DNA from 2 places in the Microbispora sp. H10830 genome. Region 1 is predicted to be linked to the other one. Evidence: riboswitches for the same ligand, from Rfam matches in the RefSeq annotation. Region 1 holds a riboswitch; the other holds the start of a gene.

Region 1 (7,449 bases):
CACCCCGGCGGCTACCAGGGCGCGCTCGACGACTTCTACGCCGACTGCGCGGCCCGGCTGGCCGCCCACCTGGACGCCGGGCGCGACGTCGTCGTCCTGTGCGAGGGCGACCCGCTCTTCTACGGCTCCTACATGCACATGCACAAGCGGCTGGCGCACCGCTACCCGGCCGAGGTCGTCCCCGGCGTCACGTCGATCGCGGGCGCGTCGGCCGTGCTCGGCCGCCCGCTGGTCGAACGCGACGAGACGCTGACGGTCCTGCCCGGGACCCTGCCCGCCGACGTCTTGGCCGAGAAGCTGCGCGGCACGGATTCCGCGGCGGTGCTCAAGCTGGGCCGCACGTTCGAGAAGGTGCGCGACGCCCTCGCCGAGGCGGGCCGTCTCGACGAGGCCTGGTACGTCGAACGCGCCACCACCGACGCCCAGCGCGTCGCCCCGCTGAAGGACGTGGACCCCGGCCACGTGCCGTACTTCTCGCTGGCGCTGATCCCGAGCCCGGCCCAGCTCACGTTCGTGCCGGAGACCGCGGCACGCACCGGCCCGGGCGAGGTCGCGGTCGTCGGCCTCGGCCCCGCCGGACGGCCCTGGCTGACCCCGGAGGCGCAGGAGGTCCTCGCCGGGGCCACCGACCTGGTCGGATACGGCCCCTACGTGGACCGCGTCACGCCCAACCCGCGCCAGACCCGGCACCGCACCGACAACCGCGTCGAGGCCGAACGCGCGCGGCACGCGCTCGACCTCGCCCTCGCCGGGGCGCGGGTGGCGGTCGTGTCGTCGGGCGACCCGGGCGTGTTCGCGATGGCCAGCGCGGTGCTGGAGGCCGCCGCCGACCCGCGTTACGCGGACGTCCCGGTGCGGGTGGTCCCCGGCCTGACCGCCGCGCAGGCCGTGGCGAGCCGGGCCGGCGCGCCGCTCGGCCACGACTACTGCGTGCTGTCGCTGTCGGACCAGCTCAAGCCGTGGGAGGTGGTCGCGGGCCGGATCTCCGCCGCGGCCCGCGCCGACCTCGTGCTCGCGATCTACAACCCGGCGTCGAAGACCCGCACCTGGCAGGTCGCCGCGGCCCGTGACCTGCTGCTCGAACACCGCGACCCGGCCACGCCCGTGGTCGTCGGCCGCGACGTCGGCGGCGCGCAGGAGTCGGTCACGGTCACCACGCTCGGCGACCTCGACCCGGCCACGATCGACATGCGCTGCCTGCTGATCATCGGCTCGTCCACCACCCGCGTCGTCGAACGCGCGGACCGGGCGACCGTCTACACCCCGCGCCGCTATCCCGTGTGATTTTCCGTGTGATCGCGAACCCAGGTGACGGCGTCGGCGACGTCCGCCACCTGGGTGACGCCGCCGGGTGCCGGGGGCCGGTCCACCATGACGACCGGCAGCCCGAGCTCGCGCGCCGCGACCAGCTTGGCGCGGGTCAGCTCCCCGCCGCTGTCCTTGGTGACCAGCACATCGAGCCGGTGCTCGCCGATCAGGGCGCGCTCCCCCGCCACCGTGTAAGGCCCCCGATCGAGGATCACGTGGACGTTCGCGGGCACCGGCGGCTCCGGTGGGTCCACCGACCTGGCCAGGAACCACAGCCCGGTCAGCGGCGCGAAGACCGGCAGGCTGCGGCGGCCCGTCGTGAGGAACACGCGGCTGCCGAGGCCGGGCAGCGCGTCCGCCGCGGCCTTCAGTGACGGCACCCGCAGCCACGCGTCCCCCGGCCCCTCCGGCCAGCCGGGACGCCGCAGCCCGAGCAGCGGCACACCGGTCGCCGCGCACGCGCGCGCCGCCGATTCGCTCATCGTGCGCGCGAACGGATGCGTGGCGTCCACCACGGCGCCGGGGCCGTGCTCGGCGATCCACCGGGTGAGCCCCTCCGGGCCGCCGAAGCCGCCCGATATGACCTCGCCCACCGGCAGCCGGGGGCCGGCGACCCGCCCGGCCAGCGACGACACCACCCGGAGACCGGGCAGGGCGACCAGCCCGGCCGCCAGTGCCCGCGCCTCCGCGGTGCCGCCGAGGATCAGGACGAGCACGCCCGGTCTCGCTCGGCCGAGTAGAGGTGGCTGTCGGGGAACTCGTGCGCCGCCAGCGCCCGGCCCACCACGATGACGGCGGTACGCTTGATCCCCTCCGCGACCACCCGGTCGGCGATGTCGTCCAGGGTGCCCCTGACGATCTCCTCGTCGTCCCGGCTGGCCCGTGCGACGACCGCCACCGGGCAGTCCGCCCCGTACGCGGGCAGCAGCTCGGCCACGACGGCGCCGATCCGCTGGACGGCCAGGTGCAGCACCATCGTGGCGCGGCTGGCCGACAGCGTCGCGAGGTCCTCGCCGGTCGGCATCGGGGTGGCGCGCGCCGACGTCCTGGTCAGGATGATGGTCTGGCTCACCTCGGGCACCGTGAGCTCCCGCCCCAGCGCCGCGGCGGCGGCCGCGAAGGCGGGCACACCGGGGATCACCTCGTACGGCACACCGTGCGCGTCGAGCCTGCGCATCTGCTCGGCGACCGCGCTGAACAGCGAGGGATCGCCCGAGTGCAGCCGCGCCACGTCGAGCCCGGCGGCGTGCGCCGCCGTCATCTCGGCGACGATCTCATCCAGGGTGAGGTTGGCGGTGTCGACGAGCCGCGCGCCGGGCGGGCAGTCGGCGAGCAGGTCGCGTGGCACGAGCGACCCCGCGTACAGGCAGACCGGGGCCGCCTGCAGGGCCCGCAGCCCGCGCACCGTGATGAGGTCGGCCGCCCCGGGCCCCGCGCCGATGAATCGAACCGTCACTACTCGCGCTCCTTCCGCGCCGTCCAAATGGTCACCGGCATCAGGGGACGCCACCCGGTGAAGCCGCCCACCGGCGAGGCGCGCTGCACCGACAACCGCACGAGGTCACCGCCGAGCCGCGCGTGCCACGCGGCGAGAACCGCCTCCGACTCCACGGTGACCGCGTTGGCAACCAGCCTTCCGCCCGCGGCGAGGGCGGCCCAGCAGGTCTCGACCACGCCGGTCCCCGTCACACCGCCACCCACGAAGACGGCCGCCGGGGCCGGCAGCCCGTGGAGCGCGTCCGGCGCGGAACCGGTGACGACCCGCAGGCGCGGCACGCCCAGCGCGTCCGCGTTGCGCCTGACGCGGTCCGCCCGTACGGGGTCGCGCTCGACGGCGACGCCCCGGCACGAGGGGTGGACCCGCAGCCACTCGATGGCCACGCTTCCCGAACCCGCCCCCACGTCCCACAGCAACTCGCCCGGCAGGGGCGCCAGCTTGGCCAGGGTGACCGCGCGCACCTCCTGCTTGGTCAGCTGCCCGTCCGACTCGTACGCGTCGTCCGGAAGCCCGCAGGCCCACCCCAGTGGCTCGGCGTCCGGGACGTCGGCACAGGTCACCGCCACGATGTTCAGGGCCGGCATCGGCTCGGCGCCCGGCCAGCCGGCGGCCGTGCCGTCACGGCGCGATTCGGTCGCCGCGCCGAGATCGCCGAGGACGGTGACGCGGCTCGCCCCGTATCCCCGCTCGGTCAGCAAGCCGGCGACCTGCGCGGGTGTGCCCGCGTCCGCGCTGAGGACGAGGACGCGACGGCCCGGCGCGAGCGCGGCGGTCAGCGCGGCGAGCGGACGCCCGACCAGGCTGACGGTCTCGACGCCCTCGGCGGGCCAGCCGAGCCGCGCACAGGCCAGCGTCACCGACGACACGTGCGGCACCACGCGCAGCCGCTCGGGTCCGAGCAGCCGGGCCAGCGTCGCACCGACCCCGAAGAACATGGGATCGCCGCTCGCCAGCACCACGACCGCGCGTTCCGCGTGCGTGTCGAGCAGCCCTGGCAACCCCGTGACCAGCGGCGACGGGTACGGCACCCGCTCGGGGGCCACCGACGCGGGCAGCAGCGCGAGCTGCCTGGCCGACCCGACCGCGACGTCCGCGGCGATCAGCTCGGCGCGCGCCGCGTCGGTGAGACCGGCCCAGCCGTCCGCGCCGATCCCGACGACCGACACCGGTCTCATCGAGCGGGCTTCCTGAGCAGGTAGGTGTCCATGACCCAGCCGTGCGCCTCGCGCGCCTCCGCCCTGAGCCGCCGGATCTCGCCGGCGACCTCGCGCACCGGCCCGGCGAGGAGGATCTCGTCCTCGGTCCCGACGTAAGCGCCCCAGTAGACGTCCGCGCCGGCGGCCTCCGGCAGGTCGGCGAACGCGCATCCCGCGTCCAGCATCACCACGATGTCGTCGGCGGCCTCGACGTCGGCGGGCAGCCGGCGGCCGGTCGTGATGTGCAGCGGCTTGGCGACCCTGGTCAGGCTGACACGGTGCCGCGCGGCCAGCGCCGACACGCTGCTGATCCCCGGGATCACCTCGTAGTCGAACGGCTCCCCGCCCCTGGCCAGGACGTCCTCGACGATGGCGATCGTGCTGTCGTACAGGGCGGGGTCGCCCCAGACGAGGAACGCGCCGACGCCGTCCTCGGGCACCTCCTCGGCGATGAGCCGCGCGTAGACGTCGGCCCGCCGGGCCCGCCAGCCGGCCACCGCCTCCACGTAGGCGCCGCTCGTACGGTCACGTTCCGGGTCGCGTGCCTCCACCGTCCGGTACGGCTCCCGCGCGTGGGCCGCGATCAGCTCGCGCCGCAGCCGCACCAGGCCGTCCTTCTCTGCGCCCTTGTCGAGCAGGAAGAACACGTCCGCCGACGCGATCGCCGCGGCGGCCTGGAAGGTGAGGTGGGCTGGGTCCCCGGCGCCGATGCCGATGATGAGGACGCGCTTCATAGGTCACGAGTATGGACCACGGCTTGACGTACTTATGCAGACGGTGCACGCTCTAGAGGACAAATCAAGACAGAGGCGACGGTGCGCAGGAACCTGGTGCGAATCCAGGACGGTCCCGCCACTGTGACCGGGGAGTGTCCCCATTTATGACCACGGCCGAGACGGCTGGAAGGTCGGGCGACACGATGAACCGGGAGTCAGGACACTGACCCGTTGTCCTCCATCACCGGGGCGAGCGACCCCGTGAGGAGAAATTCACATGGCTCAGCCGGCCGTTCCCGTATCCCGGCCCCTGCCGGTCACCATCCCCGTACGCGAGATCCTGCCTTGGGCGATCTTCGCCGCCGTGGTCGGGCTCATCCTGGTCTACTTCGTCGGCGCGGAGCAGGGCGCCACCCACCTCATCAGCGGGCACACCGTGCACGAGTTCGTGCACGACGGCCGCCACCTCCTCGGCTTCCCCTGCCACTGAGGCCCGCCGGATGCCCACCATGCGCTCCCTGTTGGTGCGCGGCATGCTCGTCGGCCTCGCGGCCGCGCTGCTCGCGTACGTCGTGGCCTGGTTCGCCGGCGAACCACAGGTCGCCGCGGCCATCTCCATCGAGGAGACCAAGGCCGCCGCTGCCGGGGAGGCAGCCGAGCCCGAACTCGTCAGCCGGACCGTCCAGGAGACCATCGGCCTGTTGACCGCCCTGCTCGTCTACGGCGCCGCGCTCGGCGGCTTCTTCTCCATCGCGTACGCCTTCGCCCACGGCCGCCTCGGCGCCCTCGGCGCCCGCGCCACGGCCCTCGTCGTCGCGACCGCCGGATTCGTCGTCGTGTACGTGACCCCCATCCTGAAGTACCCGCCCAATCCCCCGGCCGTCGGCAACCCCGACACCATCGGCCGCCGGACCGCGCTGTACTTCACGATGATCCTGATCGCGCTGCTGGCCGTCGCGGTCGCGACGTACGCGGGCCGCGCCCTGTCACCCCGGTTGGGCGGCTGGAACGCGACCCTCGCGGGCTTCGTCGTCTACGCCGTCCTCGTAGGCGTCTCGTACGCCCTGCTGCCCCGGGTCAACGAGGTTTCCGGCGACTTCCCCGCCGACACCCTCTGGTGGTTCAGGGTGTCGTCGTTCGGCGTGCAGTTCGTCCTGTGGGCCGCCATCGGGCTGCTGTTCGGCGGCCTCACCGAGCGTTCCCTGCGCCAGGGTGTCCGCACCGAGGCGCGACCGCGTCCGGCCGGAACGGCATGACTCCCCGCTAACGGAGGGTCTCCAGGAGAGAGGTGAGGGCCGGTCCGAGCGGGACGTCGAAGGTCATCAGCGCCTCGCCGTCACCCCGGGTCGGCCCCTGGTTGATGATCGCGACGGGGATCGAGCGGGCGGCGGCGCGCCGGACGAACCGGTATCCGGACATGACGGTCAGCGAGGATCCCAGGACAAGCAGCAGACCGGCCCGCTCGGTCAGCGCGTAGCACTCCTCGACCCGAGACGGCGGCACGTTCTCGCCGAAGAACACCACGTCGGGCTTGAGCACACCGCCGCAGCTCTCGCAGTCCACCGTGCGGAACGTCTCGATCTCGTCCGCGGCCAGGACGGCGTCGCCGTCCGGGTTGATCATCGCCGAGCGGGCCCGCCAGCCGGAGTTGGCCGCGCGCAGGCGCCGGTCCAGCGCGTGCCGCGAGGTGCGATGGCCGCAGGCCAGGCAGCGCACCCGATGCAGGCTGCCGTGCAGTTCGACGACCTCGCGCGCGCCCGCCGCCTGGTGCAGGCCGTCCACGTTCTGGGTGATGATCCCGGCGACCAGGCCACGGCGCTGCAGTTCGGCGACCGCGCGATGCCCGGCGTTGGGAGCGGCGTCCACGATGTGACGCCATCCCAAGTGGCTGCGCGCCCAGTAGCGCCTGCGAGCGGCGGCGCTGCTCACGAAGGTCTGGTAGGTCATCGGCTCGGCCCTGCGCCTGCGACCGGTCTCCCCTCGGTAGTCCGGGATCCCGGACTCGGTCGACAGGCCGGCCCCGCTCAGGACCACCACCTCGCCGTCGGTCACGAGATCGGCCAGCATGCCCCACCGCTCGGCAATCGCCGCGTCGCGCACCACAGTCACGCATCCATGGTGCACGAAGCATCACACATGTCAGCCCCGCCCCTCCCCCAGCCGCACGTCGAAGATGACCTCGACCTCGTCACGCAGCTTGAGCGCCCCGAAGAACGCGGAGTAGGGGCGGATGCCCCACTCGGACTGCACCACGGTCGCCCGGCCACGGGCCCGCCCGTCCGCCAGCGCGCCCTCCACCGTGACCGGCCGCGTGACGCCCACGATCGTCAGGTCGCCCTCGACGCGGAACGCCTCGGGATCGCCCTCGACACGGGTCGACCGGAACGTGACCAGAGGGTGCTGATCCGCCTTGAGGACCTTGTCACGCATGTTCTTCTCGATCTCGACGCGGTCGGAGTCGGTGAGCGGTTTGACTCCGCCCGTGCCCTCCCGGACCCGCATCGAGGCCACCTCGGCCTCCACCGTCACCCGGCAGCCCGCCGGGTCGTCCGGCGTCACCGCCGTCTCGCCCCGCCACCGGGTGACCTCGATCGTCAGATCGTGCCCGGCCTTGGCGCCCAGCCCGGCGCGGCCGGTGAGGACCAGGAGCCGGCCGGACCTCGGCCCCAACGCGTACGTGCCCGCCTCGACGTCCATTTCGTGGGCATTCCCGCGGAACGGGCCGGAGATG
Region 2 (7,449 bases), on a different contig from region 1:
GGCGCGCGCATCGACGGGGTCCTGTCGTTCCACGGGGCGGTGCTGCGGGCGCGGGGCCGGGTGCTGCACCTGAGCCACATGCAGGCGGACGAGCTCATCCTGCTGCCCGAGTCGATCGAGGGCGAGGTCAACCTCGGCTACTCCCGCTTCGGTGTGCTGTTCGACCGTCCGGAGAGCTACCCGGGCGACGTGCGGCTCAACGGGCTGACGTACGAGTCGCTGCGCGGGCCCGCGACCCTGGCGGACCGGCTCTCCTGGCTGCGGCGCGACCCCGGAGGCTACCGCCCCCAGCCGTACGAGCAGCTGGCCGCCTACTGCCGGCGCATCGGGCACGAGCCTGACGCGCGCCGGGTGCTGCTGGCCAGGCAGCGGGCGCGGCGGCGGACGCTGCGGGTGCCCGGGCGGCTGTGGGGCAGGCTGCTCGACGGGCTCGTCGGCTACGGCTACCGGCCCTGGCTCGCCGGCCTGTGGGCCGTGCTGCTCCTCGCGACGGGTACGGCGATCTTCACGCAGTGGCCGCCGCACCAGATCGGGCTGGACGAGTCGCGCCACTTCAACGCCTTCGTCTACACGCTCGACCTGCTCGTGCCGGTGAGCGTGTTCGAGCAGCGGGGCGCCTGGGAGCCGGCCGGATGGACCCAGTGGCCGGCGAACGGCCTGATCGCCGCGGGCTGGATCCTCGCCACCGCGCTCATCGCCGGCGCGAGCAGGCTCCTGCGGCCGTCCAACGCCCCCTGACACCCGTGACCGGTCTGGCGGCCTGGCGGGGAAGGGCGGATGCGACGCTCAGCGTGCGGGGATCTCGACGCGCAGGCGCGGGAGGCTCTCGGGATACTTCTCGCGGATGAACGTCACCAGGTGCTCGCGGATGTCGCAGCGCAGGTCGAAGGCGCTCGCCGAGTCGGCCGCGCTCATCAGGGCGCGCAGTTCGACCAGCCCCTCCGGGGTGATGTCGGTGACCTGGAGCGTCCAGTCCTTCTGGTCCCACAGCGGGTTCTCCCGCAGCGCCCGGTAGAGCTCGGTGCGCACCTCCTCGACCGGGATCGACCAGTCCACCCGGAGGTACACGCTGCCGAGGATGCGGCTCTCGTGGCGCGTCCAGTTCTCGAACGGATTGGTGGTGAAGTAGGACACGGGCAGGATGAGCCGCCGCTCGTCCCACAGGCGCAGCGCCACGTAGGTGAGGGTCAGCTCCTCGATGCGGCCCCACTCGTCCTCCACCACGACCACGTCGTCGAGCCGCAGCGCGTCGCTGAAGGCGAGCTGCAGCCCGGCCAGCATGTTGCCGAGCGTGGACTGGGCCGCGATGCCGCCCACCACGCCGGCGATCCCCGCGGAGGCGAGCAGTCCCGCGCCGAGCGCCCGCACCTGCGGGAAGGTGAACAGCATCGCCCCCAGCGCGAGCACCACGACGACCGCCGCCGACACCCGGCGCACCAGTGTGATCTGGGTGCGGATGCGCCGGGCGCGGCGGTTGCGCTCGCCCTCGACCCGCGTCAGCCGGTCGAGGACGACGTCGGTCACCGCGTACGCCGCCTGGATCAACAACCAGGTCACGCAGGCGATCAGCAGCAGCGCGAGCACGCGCTGGAAGCCGTTGGAGTCCGACCCGGGCATGTCGGGGTCGTAGGCCGCCTTGACGGTGCCCGTCACGGCCGAGGCGAAGCCCGGCCAGGTGCACCTGCGCACGAACGGCCCGGCGAGCGCCCACCGCTCCCCTATCAGGCGCGATTTCAGCACCCGCCGGACCAGTTCCACCGCGACGATCGCGGCGGCCACGGCGATCGCCAAGGTCGCCCAGTTCCACGCTGCCGCTGTGACGGCGCCCCCTGTCGTCGTCATGGCGTTCCCTTTGCCCTTTACGGGAGCGCCGAAAACCGGATGAGTCAGAAGGCCTCGTCGAAACTGACGTCGCCCTCGACGGCCACCTGGTAGGCCGAGACCCGGCGCTCGAAGAAGTTCGCCAGCTCCTGCACGTCCTGGAACTCCATGAACGGGAAGGGGTTGTCCGTGCCGTATCGCACGGGCAGGCCGAGCCGGGTGAGCCTGCGGTCGGCGACGTACTCCAGGTAGCGCCGCATGTTGCCGGCGCTCATGACGCCGTGCCCGTCGCCGCACAGATCGCGGGCGAAGGCGAGCTCGGCGGCGACCGCCTCCTCCATCATCCGCGTCACCTGGGCCCCCAGCTCGTCGTCGAAGAGGTCCGGCTCCTCGCGGCGTACGGTGTCCACCACCTCGAAGGCGAACTCCATGTGCATCGACTCGTCGCGGAACACCCAGTTGGTGCCGGTCGCGAGGCCGCCGAGCAGCCCGCGCGAGCGGAACCAGTAGACGTACGCGAAGGCGCCGTAGAAGAACAATCCCTCGATGCAGGCGGCGAAGCAGACGAGGTTGAGCAGGAAGGCCCGCCGGTCCTCCCGGGTCTCCAGCCGGTTCAGCTCGCTGATGGAGTCGATCCAGCGGAAGCAGAAGTCGGCCTTGTCGCGGATCGACGGGATGTGCTCGACGGCGGCGAACGCCTTCACCCGCTCGTCATGGTCGGGCAGGTAGGTGTCCAGCAGGGTCAGGTAGAACTGGACGTGCACCGCCTCCTCGAACAGCTGCCTGCTGAGGTACAGCCGCGCCTCGGGGGCGTTCACGTGCTGGTAGAGGTTCAGCACCAGGTTGTTGGCCACGATCGAGTCGCCGGTGGCGAAGAACGCCACGAGCCGGTTGATCAGGTGCCGCTCCCCCTCGTCGAGGGTCGCGAGGTCGGCGAGGTCGGAGGCGAGATCGACCTCCTCGACCGTCCAGGTGTTCCTGATCGCCGCGCGGTACCTCTCGTAGAACCCGGGGTAGCGCATCGGGCGCAGGGTCAGGTCCATACCGGGGTCGAGCAGCATCGTTCTCATTGGCATGCCTCGCAGATCTCGGGATTCTCAAGGGAGCAGGCGACGGCCCCTTCATCGGGCACGACCGGAGCGACCGCGGGGACGGTCGCCTGGGCGATCCGCGTCGCCGGGCGGGAGCGCAGGTAGTAGGTGGTCTTCAGGCCCGACCGCCAGGCGTAGGCGTACATCGAGGAGAGCTTGCCGATGGTGGGGGCGGCCATGAAGAGGTTGAGCGACTGCGACTGGTCGACGTACGGCTGCCGCGCGGCGGCCAGGTCGACGAGCGCCTTCTGCGGCAGCTCCCAGGCGGTGCGGTAGAGCGTCTTGAGCTCGTCCGGGACGGCGGAGATGTCCTGGATCGAGCCGTCGTTGAGCTTGATCGCGTCGCGCATCGGCTTGGTCCACAGGCCGAGAGCCTGAAGGTCCCGCACGAGATACCGGTTGACCTGGAGGAACTCCCCCGACAGCGTCTCACGCTTGAACACGTTGGACACCTGCGGCTCGACGCACTCGTAGCAGCCCGCGATCGAGGCGATCGTGGCCGTCGGCGCGATCGCCACGAGCAGGGAGTTGCGCAGCCCGGTCTGCGCGATCCTGTCCCGCAGCGCGGCCCACTCCTCGGGATGCGCCGGGGCGCACGGGTAGTGGTCGAGGTGCAGGACGCCGTCCGCGGCCCGCGTCTCCTCGTAGGCGGGGTGGCGCCCGCGTTCGGCGGCCAGGTCGGCCGAGGTGCCGTACGCCGCGAGCGCGATCTCCTCGGCGATGCGGGTCGACAGCGCCAGCGCCTCCGGCGAGTCGAACGGCAGGCGCAGCGCGAAGAACACGTCGGCGAGGCCCATGACGCCGAGCCCCACGGGCCGCCACTTCCGGTTCGCCGCCTCCGCCTCGGGCGTCGGGTAGAAGCCGAGGTCGATCGTCCGGTCCAGGAACCGTACGGCGGTGCGGACGGTGGCGCGCAGCCCGCCGAAGTCGACGGCGTCGCCCTCGGGGGTCAGGTGCGCGGCGAGGTTGACCGAGCCGAGGTTGCACACGGCGGTCTCGCCGTCGCTGGTGACCTCCAGGATCTCGGTGCACAGGTTGGACAGGTGGATGACGTTGCCGGGCCGCGCGGTCTGGTTGGAGGCCCGGTTGGCGGCGTCCTTGAACGTCATCCAGCCGTTGCCGGTCTGGGCGAGGGTGCGCATCATCCGGGCGTACAGGGCGCGGGCCGGCACCTGCCGGACGTATCGCCCGGCGGCCTCCAGTTCGCGATAGCGGGCGTCGAACGCCTCGCCCCACAGGTCGGTCAGCTCGGGGGCCTCCTTGGGGTCGAACAGCGACCACGTGCCGTCCGCCTCGACGCGGCGCATGAACTCGTCGGGCACCCAGTTGGCCAGGTTGAGGTTGTGCGTGCGGCGCGACTCCTCGCCCGTGTTGTCGCGAAGCTCCAGGAACTCCTCGATGTCGGCGTGCCAGGTCTCCAGGTAGACGCAGGCCGCGCCCTTGCGCCTGCCACCCTGGTTGACGGCCGCCACCGACGCGTCGAGCGTGCGCAGCCAGGGGACGATGCCGTTGGACAGGCCGTTGGTGCCCCGGATCAGCGAGCCGCGCGAGCGCACCCGCGTCCAGGCGATGCCGATGCCGCCGGAGTACTTCGACAGCCGCGCCACCTGGCCGTACCGCTCGTAGATGCTCTCCAGCTCGTCGCGGGGCGAGTCGAGCAGGAAGCACGACGACAGCTGCGGCCGGCGCGCGCCCGAGTTGAACAGCGTCGGGGAGCTGGGCAGATAGGCCAGTGTGGACATCAGGCCGTACAGCTCGGCCGCCTCGGCCACCGTGGCCGACAGGCCGCAGGCGACGCGCAGCAGGAAGTGCTGCGGGCGTTCGAGCACGCGCCGGGTGACCGGGTGGCGCAGCAGGTAGCGGTCGTAGACCGTGCGCAGCCCGAAGTACTCGAACCGGTCGTCGGCCGCCGGGTCGATCAGCGCGTCGAGCGCCTCGGCCTCGCCGGCCACGAACGCGGCGACGGCGTCGCCCAGCAGCCCGGCGGCGTGGGCGGCGGCGACCGACTCCGAGAAGGTGCGCACCCCCTCGGCCGCCGTCTCCTCCGCGATCAGCCCGCTCAGCAGCCGGGCCGCCCGGCGTGAGTTCTCCGGGTCGGCGATGACCCCGGCCGCCGCCTCCTCGATCGCCTGCCGGACGGCCGCCGCGTCCCGCGCGCCGTCCGCGCGGGCCTCGGCCTGCCGTACGGCGCCGGCGGCGGGGACGGAGCCGCGCGGGGCGTCGGGTCCACGGTCTCCCGCCGGAGCCCGCGGCCCGCCGCGCTCACGTGAAGCGGGGTCCGCGGACGCGGAGGCCGGGTCGGTGATGGTCATCAGATGCCCTCTCCTCGTCGTTCCGTGTCCCGGCCGGACCTGAGGGGAGGCATGCCGCGGCGCACGCGCACGAGAGGGAACCGTGCCGTGACGTTGCGGCGAGCCCGCCCTCGGGGCCCGGCGCGGGGCGCGCGCCGATGCGCGCGCGTCACTGGCAGGTCTTCGGACTCGCGGGCGTCCGGACGGGCTCGCGCCCGCCGGTCCTACTGGCCGTCGCTTCCCGGGCGCGCTCACGCCCAGTGCTTGGAACACAGCACGGTGCTGTGTGACGGCGGTCGTTCCCGCTCACCGCTGCGGGGCAGTCCCGGATTCGCACCGGGTTCCCTCTTGCCTCACCTGGGGTGAACCAGCAACGCGATGGATCCTACATCTTGTGGCCCTTCTCGCAAGCACCCCTACAAGTTGTGTTTTTCAGCGGAGTCCGAGATCATTGAGGAGCAGGGCCGTACGGCGCGCCTCGCCGACGAGCCATTGGCTGAAGTCGTCGCCGTCGAGCCACATCGGCGTCCAGTCGTTGCGGTCGCACAGGCTTCGCCAGCCGGGAGTGCCGGTGACGGCCCGGCACAGGTCGAGCAGGGCGTCCCGCCCGGGCGTGCCGCGCGGGGCGATCAGCCCCGTCCAGTCGGCGTACACGACCCGTACGCCTGACTCCGACAGCGTCGGCGCGTCCACCCCGGGCAGCCGCTCGGCGGAGGAGACCGCGAGCGGCCGCAGCCGTCCTGCGCGCAGGTAAGGGGCGACCTCGCGCCTGCTGCCGAACCCGAGCGCGAGCCGCCCGTCGAGGACCGCGGCGACGGCCTGCGCCCTGCTGCCGAACGCGACGTAGTCGAGCAGGCGTGGGTCGGCTCCCAGGCCCTGCGCGGTCATGCCGAGCAGCAGGTGCTCCGGGCCGCGGTCGGCGCCGCCCGCGACCCTGAGCCCTCCAGGGTCGCGCAGCAGCGCGGCGGCGAACTGCTCGAACGTGCGGTAACCCGAGTCGGGCGAGGCGACCAGCACCTCCCACTCCCCCGTCAGCCGCGCGAGCGGGACGGCCCTGGCGACCAGGAGGGGGTCACGGGCCAGCGCGCAGGCGGCCAGCAGTGCGGAATCGGCGATCACCAGGTCGGTCCGCGGCCCGCCCGTCCGGGCGAGAGCCGTCCCGCCGTCGCCGGCCTCCCGCCTGATCCGTACGGCCCGGACCCAGCCACGCCCCTCGACGAGCGACTTGAACCCGGCGGCGACGCCGTCCCCGCATCCTCCGGGCGGACCCGGGACGGCCAGTGAGAGCTCCCTGCGATGTGGCGGCGCCTGGACGCCGCACGCGCCCGCGAGGGCCAGGGCCCCCAGCGCGAGGACCGTACGGCGTCGCATGTCGGCACCCTCCTACCCGAAGAGCCCCTTACACGCACAGAATATGAGTAACTACACCATGTCACCATATAACGGACGTTACGGCTGCGGTGATCGGTAGGCGGGCCGCGGCGCTGGCCTGCGGGAGCACGAGGGCCGTGCCGCTTGCTGCCAGAGGACGTGGACATGCGGGAGGGCGGTGGCAGGAAGCTGCAATCCCCGGGCAACATGCTGCCGCCGAATTGCCTGGTTCCGGGGATATGAAAAGCGCACAGTTGATTGCGCGAGGAAAAAACAGCCCACAGAAAAGCCCGCGCCTCGCGCCCACACCCCTAGCCTGTCCGGATGGGCACCGACATCTACGGATTCATAGAGATGCGTCACCCGCACGCCGACGAGGACTGGTACGAGGGAGACGCGTGGAGCGTTTCCCTGCCTCTTTACCCGCTCTATGGCGTCAATGACTACGCGTCGCTCGGTTGCCTCTTCGGCATTCGCAACCGGCTTGACTGGGCCCCTGTCGCGGCCGGCCGTGGCCTGCCGGCCGACGTTTCGGGACCCGTCCGTACCCACTATGAGAACTGCGCGCGGTTGGATGCCGCCATTCATGGCAGCACGTGGGTCTCATGGGCGGAGCTTCGTGATCTGGACATGACCGTCCGCCCCGCCGCCCGAGGAGTGCTCGATGTGCACTCGGAAGGCGGCTACTCGATCACGCGGTATCGGATCGACGACCGGTGGCCCGATGAGGTCGTCGAGCGGTACGGCATGCCACCCTTGGGCACCTCGCCCGTCGGGGCCCCCGCGGGCCGCTGGGAGATCTCCGGACAGACCCTCGAGTACGGCCCGGTGACGCGACTGGACGTGCTGGGACCGGGCACCGGGTGGGAGCACGT

Evidence for each region. A riboswitch is a leader RNA that binds a small molecule or an ion and turns the genes downstream of it on or off. The one in region 1 is predicted to bind cobalamin.
Region 2: it holds a riboswitch for cobalamin, as region 1 does, so the genes downstream of both, HHX35_RS13665 (ribonucleoside-diphosphate reductase subunit alpha) here and HHX35_RS22850 (CbtB domain-containing protein) in region 1, are expected to answer to the same signal.

Annotation. Positions count from the first base shown of each region.
Region 1 is NZ_JABBWX010000009.1:74,863-82,311, reverse strand. Features, by position in the region: gene HHX35_RS22875 (precorrin-2 C(20)-methyltransferase) at 1-1,284, shown strand, start outside; gene HHX35_RS22870 (cobalt-precorrin-6A reductase) at 1,272-2,024, opposite strand; gene cobM (precorrin-4 C(11)-methyltransferase) at 2,012-2,764, opposite strand; gene cbiE (precorrin-6y C5,15-methyltransferase (decarboxylating) subunit CbiE) at 2,764-3,981, opposite strand; gene cobF (precorrin-6A synthase (deacetylating)) at 3,978-4,736, opposite strand; cobalamin riboswitch at 4,761-4,965, shown strand; gene HHX35_RS22850 (CbtB domain-containing protein) at 4,996-5,208, shown strand; gene HHX35_RS22845 (CbtA family protein) at 5,228-5,974, shown strand; gene HHX35_RS22840 (NAD-dependent protein deacetylase) at 5,982-6,785, opposite strand; gene HHX35_RS22835 (YceI family protein) at 6,858-7,449, opposite strand, start outside.
Region 2 is NZ_JABBWX010000004.1:272,638-280,086, forward strand. Features, by position in the region: gene HHX35_RS13650 (hypothetical protein) at 1-738, shown strand, start outside; gene HHX35_RS13655 (mechanosensitive ion channel family protein) at 787-1,842, opposite strand; gene HHX35_RS13660 (ribonucleotide-diphosphate reductase subunit beta) at 1,887-2,891, opposite strand; gene HHX35_RS13665 (ribonucleoside-diphosphate reductase subunit alpha) at 2,888-5,224, opposite strand; cobalamin riboswitch at 5,360-5,590, opposite strand; gene HHX35_RS13670 (tripartite tricarboxylate transporter substrate binding protein) at 5,636-6,574, opposite strand; gene HHX35_RS13675 (hypothetical protein) at 6,899-7,449, shown strand, end outside.